DNA from 2 places in the Salipaludibacillus sp. CF4.18 genome. Region 2 is predicted to be linked to the other one. Evidence: a T-box and tRNA genes for the amino acid it is inferred to sense, from the RefSeq annotation. Region 2 holds a T-box; the other holds one or more tRNA genes.
What was found. The T-box of region 2 lies ahead of serS (serine--tRNA ligase). A T-box ahead of a tRNA ligase gene usually reads a tRNA of that ligase, here a tRNA-Ser.
Positions count from the first base shown of each region.

Region 1: it encodes a tRNA-Ser, which carries the amino acid that the T-box ahead of serS (serine--tRNA ligase) is inferred to sense. The anticodon was not compared.

Region 1 is NZ_JBIMEV010000002.1:100,620-112,329, forward strand. Features, by position in the region: gene ACHABW_RS02285 (helix-turn-helix domain-containing protein) at 1-198, opposite strand, end outside; gene ACHABW_RS02290 (helix-turn-helix domain-containing protein) at 453-788, opposite strand; gene ACHABW_RS02295 (DUF1189 domain-containing protein) at 1,107-1,916, opposite strand; gene ACHABW_RS02300 (Na/Pi cotransporter family protein) at 2,150-3,772, shown strand; tRNA gene ACHABW_RS02305 (tRNA-Met) at 3,921-3,997, shown strand; tRNA gene ACHABW_RS02310 (tRNA-Ile) at 4,022-4,098, shown strand; tRNA gene ACHABW_RS02315 (tRNA-Ser) at 4,109-4,201, shown strand; gene ACHABW_RS02320 (iron-sulfur cluster biosynthesis family protein) at 4,300-4,656, shown strand; gene ACHABW_RS02325 (superoxide dismutase) at 4,947-5,555, shown strand; gene ACHABW_RS02330 (MFS transporter) at 5,687-6,943, shown strand; RNA gene ssrS (6S RNA) at 7,005-7,196, shown strand; gene ACHABW_RS02340 (peptidoglycan D,D-transpeptidase FtsI family protein) at 7,289-9,349, shown strand; gene ACHABW_RS02345 (hypothetical protein) at 9,511-10,071, opposite strand; gene ACHABW_RS02350 (hypothetical protein) at 10,099-10,440, opposite strand; gene ACHABW_RS02355 (hypothetical protein) at 10,640-11,236, shown strand; gene rpmG (50S ribosomal protein L33) at 11,622-11,710, shown strand, end outside.
Region 2 is NZ_JBIMEV010000078.1:2,544-14,253, forward strand. Features, by position in the region: gene ACHABW_RS23845 (YaaC family protein) at 461-1,228, opposite strand; gene guaB (IMP dehydrogenase) at 1,359-2,813, shown strand; gene ACHABW_RS23855 (D-alanyl-D-alanine carboxypeptidase family protein) at 2,964-4,370, shown strand; gene pdxS (pyridoxal 5'-phosphate synthase lyase subunit PdxS) at 4,562-5,449, shown strand; gene pdxT (pyridoxal 5'-phosphate synthase glutaminase subunit PdxT) at 5,500-6,084, shown strand; T-box leader at 6,125-6,346, shown strand; gene serS (serine--tRNA ligase) at 6,486-7,763, shown strand; gene tadA (tRNA adenosine(34) deaminase TadA) at 7,862-8,365, shown strand; gene ACHABW_RS23880 (YycC family protein) at 8,400-8,558, shown strand; RNA gene ffs (signal recognition particle sRNA large type) at 8,852-9,117, shown strand; gene dnaX (DNA polymerase III subunit gamma/tau) at 9,575-11,326, shown strand; gene ACHABW_RS23895 (YbaB/EbfC family nucleoid-associated protein) at 11,359-11,670, shown strand.

The sequences.
Region 1 (11,710 bases), on a different contig from region 2:
GTGATGCAATAAAGGACTAAGAGGTAAATCTAACGTTAAGAATATACGCTTTACTACATCAATTGAAGGGTTTTTCTTCATATTACGTTCTAAATAGCTTAAATAAGATTTAGATACTCCAGTCTTTCTAGATAATTCTGATAACGTATACCCTTTTTCTTTACGGCGTCGCTTGATCATTTCACTAATCACTTTCATTCCTCCTTGAATGTATATTGCACTTAGTTCATTATAACGCACAAACGTAAATATCGGAAAAATGAAAAAGGAAGTAAATGTGAGCATGTACTATATAAAAGACGATAACTGTTCGTTATATAGTAATTATAACGAATTATGAGGTTTTATATTTTATTTTTCATTCTGTATAATGTACATTATATAACTTTATAAAGAACGTCATTTTAGTAATTTACTTAAGGCAAAATAAAAAGCCCCGCGAAGGACTTTCATTATTTTTTATTTATTTTCCATTTGTTAAATTCCAGAAACTCTTTAAACTCGTCTTTTGACACACCTGAATCCATCGCTTCTCTAACTAAAGCTTGCCATTCATTATCAAGATTACTGGTATGTATATTGTCTAAATCTGATTCATCTTTCAATAATACATTCATATCAATATGTAAGACGGTAGCTATTTTTTCTAGAAACTGAATAGATGGATTTGTTTGTATATTTCTTTCTAATGCACTTAAATATGACTTTGCAACACTTGCTCTATCAGCTAATTCAGTCATAGATAATCCGGCTTCTTTCCGGTATTTTTTAACACGCTCTCCTATCATTTGAGGCCCCCTTAAAAGTCTTAAACACCAGCTAGCCTTGGTGTTGGTTTATATCAAGAACTTTACTGTTCGTTATATAATATTAATATATCACATTTTTTAATGAAAAACCTCTAAATTACATTAATTAAGAATTAATGTTAAAAGAAGATGTATTACGGGAGTCTATTATACTTTTTAAACATCCTTAAAAGCGATGAACAAATCTAGTTAAGTTCGTGCGAATTGGTTTATTGTAGAATGATATTCAAAATTTGAGCGAGCCCTTTAGAGGATTCGCTCAAATTTTGTTTTTAGTGGCTTTAATTTAGCTGAGAACTAAATTTGTGGTTGTTGTGGATCTGAAGGTTTATCACTTATTGGTTTTTGTTTTGGTTTAGGTATATTTCTTAAAACTAGGTTAATCATAACGATAGCGATGACCCAGTATATAGCAAAAGAAAAAGGAATATTTAAACCAATAGCATCAAAGACCGCGAAAATTATAGTTGGTAACGTTACCGCATAAGCGGAGAGTACCCAGCCTTGTTTAAAGTTTAGCTGGTTAGCAGTTTTTCGTTTCAATAGAAGGGTAATAACAGACAAAGTAAAGATACCGATAAATTTCAAAGCTGTTGTAAATAAATACAGTCCTATAATCATGACACCGATTATTAACGGTAAGAGTTCTCCGAAAGTTTCTATGTGTTCTGATAGTTCTGCTTTTGATATGTCTGTACCTAGGTCCTGATAACTTACAGGTTGGGGATTCCCTTCAATAACCAATACAGCTTCCCGATCTAATAGTGCAAAAGCAGTTTGATACTCATTTAAATCTAATGGTGTGAGCTCTCCTGTGGGATCAAAAATGATCACCGTATTATCGTTTTCTGTAATAATTGGTTCCTCTACATCAGACTTAAGAATTCCATTCTCAACGGAGAAATCAGGAATAGACTCTTCCAAATTTGTACTTACGTACGTATAAAGATTGTTAACATTGGCACCTAATTGAATGGAAAAAGGGATAGATGTGATTAGCATGAGGAAAAATACATAAAGAATTGTTTTGCCAATTTTTTGCATACGAAATTTTGCAATAGTTTCCGGAGAATGTAAACTGCTAATAAATTGTTTAAATATATTCATTTGTTCACTCCTTGGTTTATTTATGTAAATTATTTGGTTAATGACTCTTATTCTAAAGGAACATATCATAATGGACAAGTAAACTTTCCTTGTGTTTTTTTGAGTTGGTTTATAAACTTAATATAATCTTTACAATTCATTAATATTTTATTAATAATTAAAGTTTACGATAGTAAAGGTTAGCGAAACAGATCGAATTAAATCGAAACTTGGTAGATCAAGGGGATGACGTATTGGAACTAAGAGATTTGTTGTTTATGTTTTTCGGTGGATTGGGTATTTTTCTATTTGGAATCAAATACATGGGGGATGGACTGCAAAAGGTTGCTGGTGACAAACTAAGAGATGTATTAGACAAGTTTACTAGTAATCCTGTTATGGGTGTTATTGCGGGTATTGTAGTAACAATACTTTTACAAACCAGTACAGGAACCACAGTTCTTGCGATTGGACTTGTAAATGCTGGTTTTATGACTCTTCGCCAGTCAATTGGTGTAATAATGGGTGCGAATATTGGAACAACTGTTACAGCATTTATAATTGGACTTAAAGTTTCCGATTATGCGCTGCCCATTATTGCAGTAGGAACTTTTCTGATTTTCTTCCTGAAAAATAAAAAAGCAAATAATTACGGGCAAGTATTTTTCGGATTTGGCGCATTGTTCTATGGATTAGAATTAATGGGCGATGGTATGAAACCGTTAAGAGAGATGGAAGCATTTACGGACTTAACGGTTAGTATGAGTCAAAATCCACTATTAGGAGTTCTAATAGGAACTATTTTCACGGTAGCGGTGCAAAGTTCATCTGCAGCCATTGGTTTATTACAGCAATTATTTGCTCAAGGCGCTATGGATTTGAGTGCTGCATTACCGGTCTTGTTTGGTGATAATATAGGTACAACAATTACAGCGGTTCTTGCTGCAATTGGGGCATCCATTGCAGCGAAAAGAGCAGCACTAACACATGTTATTTTCAATGTTATTGGAACAATTTTAGTTTTAATTATTATAGGTCCTTACATTGCAATGATTTCTTTTTTACAAGATTCTTTAGTATTGAATCCAGAAATGACCATTGCTGTAGCTCACGGTATTTTCAACGTCTCCAATGTTCTCATTCAGCTTCCGTTCATTGGAATATTGGCTCTTATAGTTACAAAACTTATTCCAGGAGATGAAACAGTGATTGAGTACAAAGCGCAGCATCTCGATCCTGTGTTAATTTCCCAGTCATCATCTATTGCTTTAGGTCAAGCAAAGAAAGAGACATTGAGAATGGCGGAGTTATCTAAGCAAGGCTTAACCGAAGCTTCTCAATTTGTAGAAACAAAAATTAAGCGACACGCAGAACTTACTTATCAATTTGAAGATGCGATTAATAACTTGGACCGGAAAATCACGGATTATTTAGTTAAGATTTCAACGAACTCTTTAACGGCTAGTGATTCTCGTTTACATTCTATGCTTATGGATACAGTCCGTGATATAGAAAGAGTCGGGGACCACATGGAAAATATTGTTGAATTAGCTGAATTCCAAGTAACAAATAAAGTGAAAATGTCAGAATTAGCAAAAGAAGATTTACGCGAAATGTTCAGTTTGACGATCGATACGTTAGATGAGGCAATAAAAGCATTAGAAAATGAAGATGTTGATGCTGCCAGATCTGTTGTATTAAAAGAGGAACAAATTGACAAAATGGAAAGACAGCTTCGCAAAAAACATATTTTACGGCTAAATGATGGTAGTTGTCAAGGTTCTGCAGGAATCGTGTTTGTAGATATGATTAGTAATTTAGAGCGGGTAGGCGATCATTCAGTGAATATTGCTGAAGCTATTTTGGAAGAAGAATAAAGTTAATTATGGGGATTGTTAGCAGCAGGAAGGGGTCATTTCTTCCTGCTGTCTTCAACTTTTGTGAGAAAGATTAAAAAAAGTGTTGACTTGTATTTGATTCCCGTGCTAAGATAATCATTGTCTTTAAAAGAGCGATGGACAGCAAGGCGGTGTAGCTCAGCTGGCTAGAGCGTACGGTTCATACCCGTGAGGTCGGGGGTTCGATCCCCTCCGCCGCTACCATGATTTTATAGACTTATCCAGTTTGGACCCTTAGCTCAGTTGGTTAGAGCAGACGGCTCATAACCGTCCGGTCGTAGGTTCGAGTCCTACAGGGTCCACCATATTTTTCTAGGAGGAATACCCAAGTTTGGCTGAAGGGATCGGTCTTGAAAACCGACAGGGGAGTCAAATCCCGCGGGGGTTCGAATCCCTCTTCCTCCTCCATATTGACTTTAACAGCTCACTAGCTATTGCTAGTGAGCTTTTTAATTGTCTTCTTTCTTTTCCTCCTTCATAATGAAGAAAGTAAGGGAGTGAATGTAATGGAAGTTTTTATAACTAATGAAGCGATAAATGTAATTAACGAAGCAGCATCTCTTCAAGAAGATCAAGTGTTGTTTATCCAGTATGAAACAGATGGATGTGGCTGTGTCGTAAGTGGAGTCAGTCAATTAGTTGAATTAAAGGAACAAGACATTACAGATAGAGAATTACTCATAGAAACTACACCATTACCTTTTCGCGTTGCTATTGAAAAGCGTGTCGAATGGATATATGATGAAAAACTAATTATTGATTTTTCTAAGAACGCAAATATGCTTCAATTGAAGAGTCCTAACCAAATGATAAATCCCCGGATGTCATTCATGTCATGGAGCAAGTCAACTCAAAATGTATAGAGTGGTATGTTGAGTGCTAGTTAAAAATTATTTTTCTGTTTTATCCTTGTAAAATTCTCACGGAGTCTTCTAAATCACAATTTTTTTACGGTAGTTAAATTTAAAGACTAAGTAGCTTTATCTGAAAACAAAGGTTTATTATTTGTAAGCTGAGGGAATATTTGATAATGTGAAATAAGATAAGAAGTCCTCTTCTAATAAACATTAGAAAAGGCCTTATCATTGTGGGGGATTTTTTATTTTTCAATAAAACTTATACCTGCAATACTAAATATAAGGAGGAGATATGAATGGGATTTACTTTACCAGAACTACCATACGCACATGACGCACTAACACCACACATCGATGAAGAAACGATGAAAATTCACCATAGCAAGCACCACAACACGTATGTAACAAAGCTTAATGGTGCACTTGAAGGTCACAGTGATCTTGAAGGTAAAAGCCTAGAAGACTTACTTACTAATCTTGATGCTTTACCTGAAAGTATTCGAGGTGCTGTTCGAAACAATGGTGGCGGACACTTTAATCACACACTTTTTTGGGAAATCATGTCTCCAAATGGCGGCGGCGCACCTTCAGGTGAATTAGCGGACGCTATTACAGAAACTTTTGGCAGCTTTGATAAGTTCAAAGAAGAATTCAAAAATGCAGCTTTAACTCGTTTTGGTTCAGGTTGGGCTTGGCTTGCAGTTAATAATGGCAAGCTTGAAGTAACAAGCACACCAAACCAAGATACACCTATTATGGAAGGCAAGACTGGAATCTTAGGTGTAGACGTTTGGGAGCATGCTTATTACTTAAAGTATCAAAACCTGCGTCCTAATTATGTTGATGCATTCTTCAACGTAATTAATTGGGATGAAGTAGCTAAGCGCTATTCTGCAGCTAAATAATAAAGTTTAATTAGAGTGTTTCGAAAGCTTATGCTTTCGGAACACTTTTTTGAATTCTACATACAGAATCAAGAATATCCTTTTATCTTCGTGACAAACTAAGTGATGTTGGTGAAAGGAGTGTTGGTAGTGTGAAAAAATGGACTCAAAAATTAATTGGTGATATAGAAGTAAATAAAGACATTACATTACTTTTGGTTATTGGAGGGCTTTATGCTTTAAGTATCGCTTTATCAAATACTTTTGTGAATGTGTTCTTGTGGAAACAATCAGAGGATCTTATTAAACTTTCAATTTATAATTTATCAGCAGTTATTATGCAGCCCATAACATTTATACTAGCTGGCAGATGGGCAAAGAAAATTGACCGGATTATCGTATTGCGATTAGGTGTTATATCACTATCCTGTTTTTATTTGACGGTACTTATTTTAAGTGATCAGGCGGGAAAATACTTAATCCTCTTAGGTGCACTCTTAGGTATTGGCTATGGGTTTTACTGGCTTTCTTTTCACGTACTTACTTTTGAGATTACGGAACCTGAAACAAGAGACTTTTTCAACGGATTTCTTGGCTTGCTTACTTCTTTTGCAGGAATGATAGGCCCGATATTTGCTGGTTTTGTTATTACATATATGGAAGACCTAATCGGTTATCAAGTGATATTCTCAGGATCCCTTTTTCTCTTCTCAGTAGCCGTATTTTTAAGTTTTTTTTTAGGGAGAAGGTCAGCAAAAGGAGAATATCGACTCGCTGAAGGTTTTTCGTATCGAAAAGAATATCGTCATTGGAAGAATATCCTGCATGCGAACTTTTTTCAAGGTTTAAGGGAAGGGAGTTTCATTTTTGTTGTCATTGTCTGGTTGTACATTGCAACGGGAAGTGAACTAGCTATTGGCACATATGGTTTAATAACTTCATTTTTGTCCTTTATTTGTTATTTTATCGTAGGAAGATTTTTGCCGAAAACCAAACGTAAATATGCGGTCCTTGTTGGAGGAACTATTTTATACTTTGCAGTTTTTATCATCGCATTTGGTGCAGATTTTACACATTTAATTATTTACGGGGTATTTGCATCCATTGCATATCCATTATTACTAGTTCCTTATCTTTCCTTAACATATGATGTCATAGGAAGCAGCCGTGATGCTGCGACAATGAGGGTAGAATATATTGTAGTTCGTGAATTATTTTTAAATTTCGGAAGAATTGCCTCTATTCTCATACTGATTGTCGCCATATTAGGTTTAGGTGAAGAAAAGGGGGTACCGATAGCTTTGCTCTTTCTTGGGCTAGGACATTTCGTTATCTATTGGTTTATCAAGGATATTTCTTTACCAGAGTCAAACAAGAAAGAGAGCTATAGCGCGCTTAAGAAAAGATAAATACAGGACAATCGCTTCATATTGAAAAGTGAGTATCGTATGATATAATAATCTTAAATAAAGATGCCTGCTTTGTTGGTGAACTTCAAGTATAATTCGAGCCGAACATTTATTCACTTTGGGAGCTTTATATTAAAATGTTAACAGCATGCCTTATTGAAAATGAAAGGAAGCTGAAGATATTTTTGCAAGCACCCACCTGTCATTGGCGGGTTCGTGAAACCTGGAAGATAACCGCATATGCGGGCAACGTCTTATAGACACCTTATGAAATAGGGTGTCTATTCTAAATGTTTTTTTAATATTCATACTTTTTATTTCAGAAGGACAGAAAGGGTTTCCGCTATGAGTGAAAAAAAATTAACAAAACCACATTTATCAATTCGGCTCAATTTGTTGTTCTTTGTTGTATTTATGCTTTTCTCTGCATTGATATTAAGACTGGGTGTTGTACAAATTGTGCAGGGGGAATCTTATCAAGAACAGCTCGAAAGTACGGTTAATGTAAGTCAACCTGTCGAAGCCCCTCGTGGATTAATATATGACCGGTATGGAAATCTCTTAGTTGATAATGAATTACAATTTACTGTGACATACACAAACAGAAATACTTCACAAATTGAAATGATAGAGACAGCAACGAAACTCAGTGAATTTATCTCTATGAGTGATGAAGTAGAAGAGTTAGGAGATAAGTTTGAACGGGACCGGAAAGAATTTTGGTCAATTTTAAACGAAGAGGAATATTTGGGAAAACTTTCGATAAAAGAAGCTGAAGAAATGGATCTTTCTGATTCAGAAGCACATTTACAGCGACTAGATAATATTACGGAAGAAGAGCTTTCTCAGCTGACAGACAATGATTTGGAAGTTTTTCTAATTTGGCGCGAGTTTAATTCAGGGTATAATAATTTGCCTCATAAAGTTGATCGTGGAATCGGATATGAAGAAAGTGCTAAAATAATGGAACATATGGACCAGTTGCCAGGAGTAGACATTATTCGTGATTCAGCGAGAAAGTACATGTATGGAGATGAATTACGAGGAATTATAGGTAGTGTAGGTTCGATACCAAGAGATGAAATTGATATGTTTTTATCGCAAGGATATGAACGAAACGAAGAAGTCGGAAGAAGTTATTTAGAAGCGCAGTATGAGTCTGTTCTCAAAGGAAGAAAAGGGGAACTTGAAAACTCTATCGACCAAGATGGCAATATCCATAGTAATCCTGAAGAGAGCCTTGGAAGTAGAGGGAATGATCTTGTCCTAACACTTGATCTGGAACTGCACCAACGTGTTCAAGATATCATTGAAGATGAAATGAACAGCAGTGCAAGTACATTTATTGATAAAGAAGAGGCATATGTTGTTATGATGGACCCAAATACAGGAGATGTACTGTCCATGACAGGCCTTAACAATGACATTGGAACTTTCACCTCAGCCTACGTTGTTGGCTCGTCTATAAAAGGTGCAACAGTTTTTGCAGGCCTAGATTCGGGAGTTATGCAACCAGGAGTAGGGATTTATGATCGGCCGCTTTCATTCCCAAGTTCACAAGATATTAGTTCTGTGAGTACATTAGGATACGTGGATGAACGCACAGCCTTAGAACGTTCATCAAACGTATATATGGCTTATGTAGCTATGAGGCTTGTAGATTACACTCCTGGTGTCTCAGGAACAAACTGGGGTAGTTATTACCATGGTTATGATACCCTACGATCATATTACCAGCAATTTGGTCTGGGGGTTGAAACAGGTCTTGATCTGCCAAATGAATTTAAAGGAATTAATGGTGGATATGATATCCCAAGTTCGTTATTGTTCTTGTCATTTGGGCAGTTCGACACGTATACCACAATGCAGCTAGCACAATATGTGTCGACAATTGCGAATGATGGAGTTAGAGTTGCACCAAGAGTCGTCAAAGAAATTCGTGAGCCTAACTCGGATATAAATGAGATGGGAGCACTTTCGCAGCAAATTAAACCAAATGTTCTAAATTATCTCGATTCTAATCCAACCTATTTAGATAGAATACAAGAAGGTTTTAATCGTGTTGTGAATGGTCCTAAAGGGACAGCAAGTTCCTATTTTGGTGACGTAGGGGAGACTGTTGCAGGTAAGACAGGAACTGCACAGGTGACTGTAAAAGATCAGAACGAAAATAACCAGGAGGCAAATAACCAAACGTTTGTTGGATATGCGCCATATGATAATCCGGAAGTTGCTATCTCAGTGGTCGTACCTGGTACGGCTAATATTGATACCAGTGGTGTAGCCAATCGTATTGCAGAAGGTGCGTTAGAGGCTTATTTTGAGCTTCAAGAGTATCGTGAAGGACCTAATGCTCCTGATAACGCGGTAGAGGTTGATGAGATTGACAATGACCTTAGTAATTGATAACAATGAAGACTAACTTATAAAGGGAACAGGCGTATGACAAGGGGGAATTATCCTTGATCATACGCCTGTTTTTATTTAATAAAAGACGCTACGCGTTTTTCTTAGAATATTTTCGTGAAATTCGAATTAAAACATCGATTTATAAGAAACAGTCTAATTTATGAGGAAGTAATTTTTTCGACAATTTCATTAATACTCATTTGACTATCAAGGGTAAATTCACCTATTTGAAGACGTTGTTCTAACTGCCTGTCAAATATCGCGTTAGAAAATTCCTCAGCATCGTCAATAATATTAAGAGATACTAGTTGTTCGCTTATTTCTTGCGTTGTCATTCCAGAGCTGATCGAAAGTACACTATTATAAATGACTTCTGAGTCAGAAGCTTCAGTACTTGTTTCCTCTGGGTTATTTTCTTCTTCATTAACCTGAGATTGCTCGAGTTCTTCTAGTTGACTTGTCAGTGAGTTAATTTCTTCGGTTAGGTCGTCTCGTTGCTCAGTGAGCAACTCATATTCTTCAGTTGGTATTGTTGAAAAACCCTTTTCTTCCAAAAAAGATGAAGCCTCTTCAGTTGTAATATCATTTGCATTTACACGTGTTTCTGAATTTTGTTCGCTGTCACTTGATGTAGGTTGAAGATAATTTATTCCGGCTAAAATAACACCAGCAAAGAATAACCCAGCTGCTGCTCCGCGTATGTTTTCTTTAGAAGCCATATTCTTTTCCACTTCCTATCCTATGTATTAATTCTCCAATAGATCCTTGATGTCCTCCGCGTTGTATTCACTCATTGAAGCAATCTCCTCAATCGAGTATCCTTCCTCATACATAGCCAACACATCATCTCTGCTAATTACCTTCGTGTTTTCTTTCAAACTGTTATTAGGTGAGCTACTGCCATCTTCAAGCATATATTCCTCTTCTAGAACTTTTACTTTCTTTTTTAATTGATAAATTTCTTGCATAAATTGAATCGAAATATTTTCTTGCTGTTTTTCCACTACTTTATAGCGATCTTTAGTAAAAAAAGACAAGATAAATAAGAGAGCGGACACACCTAATAATGCAATAATAACTAATTCCATAATTTTTCCTCCTAGTGAATAGAATGCTACCATTATTTTATATCATAAATTACGATTTGTTCCTAGGTTCTTTATATTTATTCTTTAGTGATACTGCAGAAATAGTGACAAAAAATAACAAAAATACCTTCTTGTTGAAATGGATTATTCTAGGTACGATAGAAGGAGAAGAAAGACAATGAACAAGGAGATGAACAGAATGGAAATAACAACATCAGGTCTCGCCCCTTTTTATAACGAATACGTACTTACAATAAATCAAGGCATAAAACAATCTATTATTCCCCAACAAGGGTTAAAATTTTTAGAGAATGAAGAAAATGGAATAAGAATGAAGTGGTTTCATTTACCAATATCCTCGGGAGAAAGTCAGTTGCATAAGTTGGTTATTTATAATGATAAAAGCGATATTTGTCATGCGAAGTTAATGATTCAATACCATATGAAATCTTCCGTTTCAGTCCCGTTTGTTTATTATTCTCCTCATAATGAGTCGATAATGGTATGTGACGATCAAGAATATTATTTGGTTAGTGGAATTGGTCCAAATGGAGGGTCCTCACAATATCAAACGAATGAAATTGACATGGAGGCATATCTAGAAGATAAATCCCGAAGTACGATTTATGCACCGATATCCCAGCATAGTTATGGTTGGGGGATGGTTTATGATATTACAATCGAGCCTCATAAAAATGTCTCTCTTTACGACTGGACAGTGAAGAGAGAAAAGCTTTATGATCTAGAATCTGCTCACGAGGAATTCAAGCAATTACTAGGGGACAAGGTTAAGTAGTCACAAAAAATAGTTTTTCGAATGGTTGAAGCCACCACCATTCTATGACTTGTTTAAAAAGAATATTCCGTTATTTACATTTTTTAATAGTTAAGGCCTTAATTTCTATGGAGGTTTTTAGGTAAGTATGAGCTGACAGCTCTCTTTAAGCCACACGTACTGTATAGGTACTGATCGGGGGCGGCGAAAGCTCTGTCGGTTCAGGTGGCATTGTTTTTCCTCGGAAAGTTCAAGAATTGTCCGACTAACAAGTTTAAGTAATAAAGCCAATATTTTCGAACTAATATTTTAAGTACACAAAAAATAATTTATTAGCTTGAATCTGCTGCGAAAATCTGCTATTATTTTAAGGTATGAGTAACAATAGAGTTTGGAGGGGAAATATATGCGCGTACAAGTAACTTTAGCTTGCACTGAGACAGGCGACCGTAATTATATTACGACAAAAAATAAACGTACAAACCCGGACCGTAT
Region 2 (11,710 bases):
TTTTTAAAATATGAACTTAATTGGAATGCTAAAACGGATGGAAGGAAATCCCTCATTTTTATTTTTAAAAATTAGAGAGTTCTATACTAAAATTATGTTAAAATCATTGTTTATTAACAGATGATATCTCTCTTTACGCCGCACGTATCAAAGCAAGGTAAACCCACGCTCTTTTCGAGTAGCACCTAAACGCAATACAAAGGTGCTACTCAGGGCGGTGAAAGCACGCTGGATTTAAATGTAAATAGATTCGCATTTTTTATATCCTACATTTTAATCAATTAGAACCCCTTCAAACATTACAATGAGATTATTCAACGGAGGTCTCGAAATGCCCTTTTAGATGAATTGTATTGTATTAGGGTCTCTTAAAAAATTAACTTTTCAACGTGGATGCAGTCCAACGAAGCTGAATAGAATTTTCTTTCTTTTCAACCGATGAAGTATAGAATTGATTTATCTATATTTCTTTTGGAAAAAAGAAGTTTTCAAGCAGAATGGGACATTTATCTGTGCTGATAGACAAAAACTGTTCGATTAAAGGTAGGTCATTTGAAGAAAAAGAATATAAAAGTTCTCCCCACCACTCGGTTTCGTATCGACAAATCATACTTAACTGATACAATAAAGCATAATAAGTTAATATTTGCGGCAGTTCGTTGTTACTAGTAGCACTAAGCGTTTTTAAGATTTCATTCTTATTAAGTACATTGTGCTGAGTAGGAGGGTGAATTTTTTTAGGGAAAAGTTGTTCTAAAAGATCTTCAAGTTCAGAAATTCCATACATTAATTGTCGCATAGAGAGTTTTTCGCCAGAAAATTGTTTCACATGAAACAATTTTTCAGAGAGAAACGGAAAAAGTCCTTCTTTTTGAATGCGAACTTCGTCTTGAAGAAAATAATATCCTTTCTTTTTTCTTTTACGGGTAGACAAGCCATGAGAAAGTACCTGAGAATTTGCTGGATAAGTAGGATCTACAGTAAGAACAGCCGCTTTCAACCAGTGACATAATCCATAAAATAAGAGTACTGGTTGTATGGCAAGAGAAGACTTACTACCATCGTCAAAGAAATGATTCCCCATTTTGATATAATAGATCACGGAATAGCAATTTTCATAAGCAGTCTCTTTTGACTTGACGATACCAAGTCGTTCATAGTTATCCTGTAGATAATGTTGTGTGAAGGAAGAAGATTGGAACACTTTTTTAAAGGAAGGACTTGTCATTAAAACATACTCCTTTCAAAGGGTTGAGTTGTTTGAATAGTTAAACAATGATACTTGTCTTGACAGTAGTTTATCCTATTGTTAATCTACTAATAATATTTTGCGATAAGGTGAAAGGGGAATGGATACGATGTGGGAAAATAAATTTGCCAAGGAAGGGTTAACATTTGATGATGTACTTCTAACTCCAGCTCAGTCAAATGTACTACCGAGAGATGTTTCTGTAAAAACAAAGTTATCTGATTCAATTACTTTAAATGTACCGATTATGAGTGCAGGAATGGATACGGTGACAGAAGCGAGCATGGCAATTGCTATGGCAAGAGAAGGTGGTCTTGGTGTTATTCATAAAAACATGACCATAGAAGAGCAAGCAGAGCAAATTGACCGCGTTAAAAGGTCTGAAAGTGGCGTTATCACAAATCCTTTTCATTTAACAGAGGATCACCAAGTTTTTGATGCGGAGCATTTGATGGGGAAGTATCGTATCTCCGGTGTACCTATCGCAGATGAAAATAAAAAACTTGTCGGAATTATAACGAACCGAGACCTTCGTTTTATCGAGGATTACTCCATTCCTATAAAAGAAGTGATGACAAGTGAAGGTTTAGTCACTGCGCCAGTAGGGACAACCTTGAAAGAAGCGCAAAAAGTACTTCAAAAGCACAGAATTGAAAAGTTACCATTAGTGGATGATAATGGACAGCTTAAAGGTTTGATTACGATTAAAGATATAGAAAAGGCCATTGAATTTCCAAATTCCTCGAAGGATTCTGCAGGAAGACTTCTAGTCGGTGCAGCAGTTGGAGTTGGAGCTGATGCAGATGCACGTATAAAAGCATTAGTAGAATCTGAATTAGATCTGCTTGTCATTGATACAGCTCATGGTCATTCAAGAGGAGTTATTGAAAAAGTTCGGGAAGTCAGAGCGAAATATCCAAACTTGAATATCATGGCCGGTAACGTTGCGACGGCGGAAGCAACCCGAGACCTTATTGAAGCAGGTGCAAACATCGTCAAAGTAGGTATTGGTCCTGGATCAATCTGTACGACACGAATCGTTGCTGGTATTGGTGTTCCGCAAATTACGGCAATTTACGACTGTGCCACGGAAGCAAGGAAGCACGGCATCCCAATTATTGCTGATGGGGGTATTAAATACTCAGGAGAAATTGCAAAAGCAATTGGTGCTGGAGCACACGCGGTAATGCTTGGAAGTATACTTGCTGGTGTTACGGAAAGTCCTGGTGAAAGAGAAATATTTCAAGGTCGTCAGTTTAAAGTATACCGTGGTATGGGTTCATTAGGTGCGATGGAAAAAGGAAGTAAAGATCGTTATTTCCAAGAAAATGAACAAAAATTAGTACCTGAAGGAATAGAAGGACGAATTCCTTATAAGGGACCTTTACAGGATACGATGCATCAGCTTGTTGGTGGAATACGAGCAGGAATGGGTTATTGTGGCACAGCAACAATCGATTCCCTGCGAGAGGATACGGAGTTTATACGGATAACAGGCGCGGGTCTTCGTGAAAGTCATCCTCATGATGTACAAATAACGAAGGAATCACCAAATTATTCATAAAAATAATCCGATAGATAGGGGTCTCTCCTATCTATTTTTTTTTATTTAGTTATGGTAAAATGACGTTTGGTCGTTGATTTCAGGATAGAGAAAAACATCACGATACAATGTGTTTTATAGATAAGAGGGAGAGAAGAGAGGATGTATGGGATGGTAAGAAAGATCAGTATGTGGAGTTTAATTTTTATGTTTTCAATCGCTAGTGTATTCAGTTTCGCGGGGACTGGCGAAGCTTCTTTTGAGGCTTCAGTAGACACGGTTATTCTTGTTGATGGAGAAACAGGAAGAATACTACATCAGCAAAATGTGGATAACCCGATGCCTCCAGCTAGTATGACAAAAATGATGAGTGAATATTTGATTTTAGAAGCAATTAATAATGGAGATATCAGTTGGGAAGATACAGTTCCTATTAATGATTATTTAGCAGAATTATCCCATGACAGAAGTCTTTCAAATGTACCTTTAAATGTAGATGAAGAATACTCCGTACTGGACCTGTACGAATCAGTTGCGATATATTCAGCCAATGCTTCTGCCATGGCTTTAGCGGAATTAATTGCTGGTTCAGAAGGTGAATTTGTGAAAATGATGAATGCTAAAGGAGAAGAGTTAGGATTAGGAACGCTTCTACGTGATGCAGGCGAAGAATATGGCATGGATAATCTAGCAGAGATTTTCGAGGCCGAACTAGGGGATTTCCAATTCGTTAACTCGACTGGACTGCCTAACCGCTTATTAGAAGGCAATCATCCAGAAGGAACTGACGAAACAGAAGATAACTATATGTCAGCAAAAGCTGCAGCGACGCTGGGTTATCATTTAGTGAATGATTATCCGGAAGTATTAGAAACAGCCGGGATTGCAGAAAAGACGTTTCGGGAAGGTACAGCTGATGAAATAGTCATGCAAAACTGGAATTGGATGCTTGAAGGCACACAGTATTCAGATCTAGACTATGAATACGTCGGTGGTTTAAAAACAGGATTTACAGAATCAGCTGGTTACACGTTTACTGGAACTGCTGAAAAAGAAGGTCAGAGTCTTATTTCTGTCGTGATGAAAGCTGATTCAGAAAGCCACCGTTTTAACGAAACGGAACGACTCATGGAGTGGGGATTCGATAATTTTTCCATCCAAGAAGTTTTTCCCGAAAATATGACATTGGACGGGTATGAATCACTGCCTGTGACAAAAGGTCAAAAAGATCAAGTAGAGATTGTTTCCACTGAAGCTGTTTCTCTTCTCACCCATAAAGATGATGAAGAAGCCTACTCATACACAGTAGAGTTGGATGAGGAACAGTTAAACGAGGATGGAGAGCTCGAAGCACCAATTGAAGAAGGGCAAGTAGTTGGACAACTTGTGATTAATTATAACGGAGAGCAAGAAGAAGAATACTTATTTGGTGAAGAACTTGAGGCAAGAACAGTAGATATCGTTGCAACAGAAGAAGTGGAACGTTCTGGATGGTTTACATTAATGTTCAAAGGTATCGGCGATTTTTTCTCCGGCCTTTGGACATCCGTTATTGATACCGTTAAAGGGTGGTTATAGGACGCTGTAATTTCTAGTTAATGACTTTTTTTATTCGATAGAATGTCGTGACTAGAATTATTTTCTAGTTTTTTGAGGTATTACTATCCACATACTCGGTTTTTTCGTTATAATGGTATGAATGAATGTTTTGATAAACAAACTATAAGCAATTATGAAAAATAATTGTGTATTTTATAAGGGGGATCATCATGGAAAAGCAAGTAGGTACTGATCGCGTTAAACGTGGAATGGCAGAAATGCAAAAAGGCGGCGTCATCATGGATGTGGTGAACGCAGAACAAGCTAAAATAGCTGAGGAAGCAGGGGCAGTAGCTGTTATGGCTCTTGAACGCGTTCCTTCTGATATTCGTGCAGCGGGTGGCGTGGCTCGTATGGCTGACCCATCAATTACCGAAGCAATTCAAAATGCTGTTTCCATTCCAGTTATGGCGAAAGCACGTATTGGACATATTGTTGAAGCACGCATTTTAGAGGCGTTAGGTGTGGACTATATCGACGAAAGTGAAGTTTTAACACCGGCAGATGAAGTGTACCACTTGAATAAACGTGACTACACTGTACCTTTTGTATGTGGTGCCCGTGACTTAGGAGAGGCTACTCGCCGAATCGCAGAAGGAGCGTCCATGCTTCGTACGAAAGGTGAACCGGGTACAGGGAACATCGTTGAAGCAGTTCGTCATCAACGTTTAATGCAAGCGCAAGTAAGAAAAGTAGTAGGAATGTCTGAAGATGAACTTATGACTGAAGCGAAAAACTTAGGGGCTCCTTATGAGGTACTCTTAGAAATTAAACGAAGCGGTCGTTTACCAGTTGTAAACTTTGCAGCAGGTGGAATTGCGACTCCTGCCGATGCAGCGTTAATGATGCAGCTAGGATCCGATGGTGTCTTTGTTGGATCAGGTATTTTCAAGTCAGAAAATCCTGCAAAGTTTGCAAAGGCGATAGTAGAAGCTACCACTCATTATCAAGATTATGCGTTGATTGCTAAGCTTTCGAAAAATCTTGGTCCAGCGATGAAAGGAATCGAAATTTCATCGATCGAAGCTAAGGACCGTATGCAAGAACGAGGTTGGTAAACTGACTGACGCTTAACAGCGTTTTATGAAAGAAGAGGTGTGAAAACATCATGATTAACATAGGTGTATTAGCGCTTCAAGGCGCAGTGAGAGAGCACGTCAAGGCACTAGAGGCACCTGACGTAAATATTATTATTATAAAAAAAGTGGAACAATTAAAAGAAATCGAAGGCTTAGTTTTCCCTGGTGGAGAAAGTACAACGATGCGCAGACTTATCAATCTTTATGGATTTTATGAGCCGTTAAAAGATTTTGCCAAGCAAAAAAAGCCGATCTTTGGTACGTGTGCCGGTGCCATTCTTATGGCTAATGAAATAGTTGGCCAAATGGAGCCGCATTTATCTGTAATGGATATGGTTGTCGAACGGAATGCTTTTGGCCGCCAACGGGAAAGTTTTGAGGCACTTCTGAAAATGGATTCCATTGGTGATGATGTTCAAGGAGTATTTATTCGCGCACCGATTATCAAAACTGTGGGCGAAGATGTTCAAGTCTTGGCCAGGCATAGTGGTGACATTGTAGCTGCGCAATCAGGACCATTTCTAGCTTGCTCGTTTCATCCAGAATTAACGGATGATTATCGTATGCATCAATATTTTGTTAAAATGGTTAGAGAATCTCGTGTCCATGCTTGATAATTACTAAAAACTTCGGTTATGATAAGAATAATAATTATACTGAGCAAAGATAGGAAATAGTAATGGAAGACATTGCCTTCAGAGAGCCGGTGGTTGCTGAAAACCGGTGGTAATGATCCGTGAATCCATCCTGGAGCAAATTAGCTGAACTTATATGTAGGTTAATTCGGTTCTCACCGATATCGAGACCAAGGTGGTGCGGAAACAGGATCTGTTTCTCTCAACCAGGGTGGCAACGCGGGTAACTCCCGTCCCTGAATATTATATTCAGGGACGGGAGTTTTTTTGTATTGTCATATCAAGAGTGGTGAAAGCTCAAGCTGTATTTAATAAAAGACGCTATGCGTTTGTCTTATATTCTAAAATAAGGTTTACCAAAATGAAGGAGGCGTATTAATATGTTAGATGCAAAGCTTTTAAGGAATGATTTTGCGGAGGTAAAACGAAAACTTTCTCATAGAAATGAAGATATCTCAGCATTAGATCGATTTGGTGATTTGGACCAAAAGCGAAGAGATGTTATTCAAGAAGTAGAAGAACTGAAGAGCCAAAGGAATAAAGTTTCCCAGGAAATATCTCAAATGAAACGAGAAAAGAAAGATGCAAGTGAAATAATCGAACAAATGCAAAAGGTTTCTGCAAGAGTGAAGCAGCTTGACGAGGAACTTCGTCTAGTTGATGAGGAGTTGCATTATTTATTATTAACTATTCCTAATTTGCCACATGAGAGTGCTCCTATAGGTGCTGATGAGGAAGAAAACAAAGAAGTAAGAAAATGGGGGGAGATTCCTAAATTTGAATTTGAAGCTCAGGCTCATTGGGACCTAGGTAGAGATTTAGGTATGTTGGATTTTGAACGAGCTGCCAAAGTAACGGGAAGTCGTTTTGTTATATATAAAGGAATGGGTGCTCGATTGGAAAGAGCGTTAATCAATTTCATGATGGATTTGCATGAAGACGAACATGGATATACTGAAATCATGCCACCTTATATGGTGAACCGTGAAAGTATGACAGGAACAGGCCAATTACCGAAGTTTGAGGAAGATGCTTTTAAAATTAGGGAAGAAGACTATTTCCTTATTCCCACTGCAGAAGTTCCAGTAACGAATATGCATCGAGATGAAATTGTAAGTATTGAGGAGCTGCCTATGCAATACGTGGCTTACAGTGCCTGTTTCCGATCTGAGGCTGGCTCTGCAGGAAGAGATACTAGAGGATTAATTCGTCAGCATCAGTTTAATAAAGTAGAGCTTGTACACTTCGTGAAACCAGAAGATTCTTATGATCATTTAGAGAAAATCGCTAGCCATGCAGAGAAGGTATTACAATTGCTGAACTTGCCATACCGTGTCTTGAATATGTGTACAGGTGACCTAGGATTCACGGCTGCCAAAAAGTATGATATTGAAGTGTGGATTCCAAGTAACGATGCTTATCGTGAAATTTCATCTTGCAGTAATTTTGAATCTTTTCAGGCACGAAGAGCAAACATTCGTTTTAAAAGGGAAAAGAAAGGAAAAGCCGAGTTTCTTCATACGTTAAATGGATCAGGTCTTGCAATTGGAAGAACGGTGGCTGCAATTTTAGAAAACTATCAACAAGAAGACGGTTCAGTCATCATCCCTGAAGTCCTTAGACCTTATATGGGTGGAAAAGAAAAAATTAATAACTAATAGTATCGCTTTTGAAATATACTGTACACCGTGCTAACTAACATATCATTGAAGAAAAGGTAACTATTTAAGTGATAAGTGCTAAAAGGGTGGTTTAAATGGGTGCAACACCTAGGTGGATTGAAGAGGATGAGACATTTATGAAGGAAGCCATTTTAGAAGCTGAGAAGGCTAGGCAAAATGGCGAGGTTCCGATTGGTGCTGTTTTAGTACAAGATAGTACGATCATTTCAAGGGGAAAGAATAGTAGAGAAAAAGATCAACTATCTACGGGACATGCAGAAATGATTGCGATACAACGCGGTTGCCTTGCAAAAGGAAGCTGGCGTTTAGAAGGTTGTACTTTGTATGTTACATTAGAGCCATGCCCTATGTGTGCAGGCGCTATCGTTCAATCAAGAATAACGAGAGTAGTATATGGCGCGGCAGATCCAAAAGCCGGGTGTTGTGGAACATTAATGAACCTTTTAGACGAACCTAGGTTTAACCACCAAGTTGCGATAACAAGTGGTGTGTTAGAAGAAGAAACCGCAGTTCTTCTCAAAGACTTCTTCCGCGAGATTAGAGTAAAGAAAAAGGAACAAAAAAATAAGCATGTTTAAAGTTGTCCATTTTATACAGATTGGAGGTGTCAACATGAGACCGAATCAAATTTCGTTAGAGACGGCACAAATGATGTCAAAGAAATTAGGCATGCCATTAGAGCATGTGATGCATACACCACCTCATATACTCGTAGCTAAACTAAAGGAAAAAGAAGAGCAAGAGGAACAAGCAAAAAAGGAAGAAGAGTAGTCCTCCGAGGTAGTAAAATGACGGAATAAAATCCTTTTTTTGTAAAGGGAATATTAACAGAAGAATTAGATGAGATTAAGAGGCCACTATCCTTTTCCAGTCCTATCAAGGGTTTAGGGTTGCTTCTTCTTACCTTTAGATATAGAATCTAGCTATATAAAGAAACAGAGAGAATACAATTAAAGTGTTTATCACATGATAGATTGTGTTCCTACTATTGCATTTATGTAAGAAAACATCTATACTAATATTTGCGTCGCTAAAACAGACGCCTAACATTGTTATCAACTTTGTCGTGCTAAGCGGGGAGGTAGCGGTGCCCTGTACTCGCAATCCGCTATAGCGAGGCCGAATCCCTTTCTGAGGTTATAGTTCTCTCTGGTCTGCCCTAAGTAAGTGGTGTTGACATTTGGGTTCCGCGCAACGGAATTTCGTGAATCCTGTCAGATCCGGAAGGAAGCAGCAGTAAGCGGGTCATTCCGTGTGCCGCGGAGTTGCCTGAATCGAGCAAACTGCTTAGGTAACGCTTGGGGAACTATGATCGAAGAAAGGTGCACGACATTTAATTTTATATAAATGTTTTAAAAAACTATCCAAATAGAGGATGGTTTTTTTTGTTAGGTTAGAAGATATAAGTTGATAGCTCCTTTACGCATCGTAGGGAAGTCCGTCCTCTTTTGAAGCAGTACCTATAGGCAATGCAGAGGTGTACTCGGGGTGGCGAAAGCTCACACTGTATTTAATAAAAGGCGCTAAAGTACACATGATATTGAAACTGATTTTATTTACTGAGAAAGAATGAAGTAAAAGAGAGATTCATTTTGAATTTAGGTCGATGAATCGGTATAATAGGTATGAACTGAATAAATGACTGGAATATATAAATTTAGAAGGAATAAGAGGCTTATACTTTTAGCTTCGCTATCGCTTCTAGTTAACACTTGGGATAATTGTGAAGTAATATGAAAATGAAACGGTCTGATTAAAGAGTTTGACCCAGAGGATGGTGTAGAGAGATGAGTTATCAAGCTTTATATAGAGTATGGCGTCCGAATCGATTAGAGGATGTCGTGGGTCAGGAACATATTTCGAAAACATTGAAAAATGCATTACTCCAGGAAAAACTCTCTCACGCCTATCTATTCACTGGGCCTCGTGGGACGGGGAAAACAAGTGTTGCGAAAATTGTGGCGAAAGCTATTAATTGTGAACAAGCTCCAGCGGATGAACCATGTAATGAATGTACAACGTGTAAAGGAATACAGGATGGAACGATCGTCGATGTGATGGAAATAGATGCGGCAAGTAATAATGGCGTAGACGAAATCCGCGATATTCGTGACAAAGTGAAGTTCTCTCCGAGTGCGGCTAGATTCAAGGTCTATATCATTGATGAAGTGCATATGCTGTCGACTGGAGCATTTAATGCTTTATTAAAAACACTTGAAGAACCACCAAGACATGTGATTTTTATTTTAGCAACCACAGAACCACATAAAATTCCGTTAACAATTATTTCACGTTGCCAACGATTTGATTTCAAACGAATCTCCGCACACTCGATGATTGGTCGCATGCAGGAGATAGTTGATAATACAGATATAAACGTTGACGAAGATGCATTACCATTAATAGCGAGGGCCTCTGATGGCGGTATGAGGGATGCCTTAAGTTTATTAGACCAGGCGATCTCCTATTCCGATGAATCTGTAAAAGTTGATGATGTACTATCCATCATTGGTGCTGTATCGCATCAACTGCTGCACCAAGTCGTAGAAGCGGTTAAGCTAGGTGAAGTAGGAGACGGACTCAAAGCGATTGACCTTTTAATGAAGGAAGGAAAAGATCCAATTCGTTTTATCGATGATTTGATTTTCTTATTCCGGGACATTCTGATGGTGAAGGCTGCACCTGATCTAGATGAATCAAAAGATCGTATCACTGGAGATGAAGCATTTCAGAAGATGGTTGAAGAGCTGGATGAGGTATGGATTTTTGCAATGATGGAACGTCTTAACCACTTTCAGCAAGAAATGAAATGGGCGAGTCACCCTCAGGTGTTTTTAGAGATGTTTGTTGTTCAAGCAGCGCAACAATTAAACAAAACATCACAAGGAGCTGACTCCAATGTGCAGTTGGATCAAAACGAAACGATCCAAACATTACAAAAGAAAGTTGCAGATCTAGAAACTTCGATAAAGAACTTAGAGAATCAAGGAACTCAAGCTAGTGCGCAAGGAAATCGGCCAGCGGAGCCGAGCATTACAAAGTCTCGACCTGCAGCAGCTGCTGCAAGTGGTAAAAATCGTGTACATGCAGGAAAGATAAAGGAAATGCTGCATACGGCATCGAAACAAGATCTCCAGTCACTGAATGGAGCATGGGCACAAGTGATCGAGCAAGTAAAGCAGAAGAGTGTTCCTGCATCTGCATGGCTGAACGATTGTAAACCAGTTGCGTGCTCTAATGAAAAATTTGTCCTGGCATTTCGAAATGAGATGCACCGGACCATGGTGGATGACAAGTTTCGTGATATTGTAGAAGAGGCATCGACCCAAGTCATGAGTCGATCACTGACAATGTTAACCGTTCTCGTGGCTCATTGGGAAGACATAAAAGAAGAGTATGTGAAGGAACAAAAACTAGCAGGAAACTCCGAGGATTCTTCGGAAAACGAAGATGGTTCTGCGCCGCAGGAGGAAAGAAACGAGTTAATCGATGAAGCTGTAAAATTAGTCGGCCGAGATTTACTGGAAATTAAAGATTAAAGCAAATAATTATAATTAGGAGGAATTTTATAATGAAAAATATGGGAAATATGATGAAGCAAATGCAGAAAATGCAAAAAGACATGGCTAAAGCACAAGAGCAATTGAAAGATGAAACAATGGAAGCAACTGCAGGTGGCGGTATGGTTAAAGTTATTATCAGCGGAGAAAAAAGAATTCTTGATATTCAAATCAATGAAGAAGCGGTAGATCCCGAAGATGTAGAAATGCTTGAAGACCTCGTTCTCGCAGCTACAAATGAAGCATTGGTAAAAGTGGATGAAATGGTTAACGAAAAAATGGGCAAATTCACAAAAGGTATGAACCTTCCAGGAATGATGTAAATTTCAGTAATCCCTTTAGACTTGGTGACAAGCCAAGTCT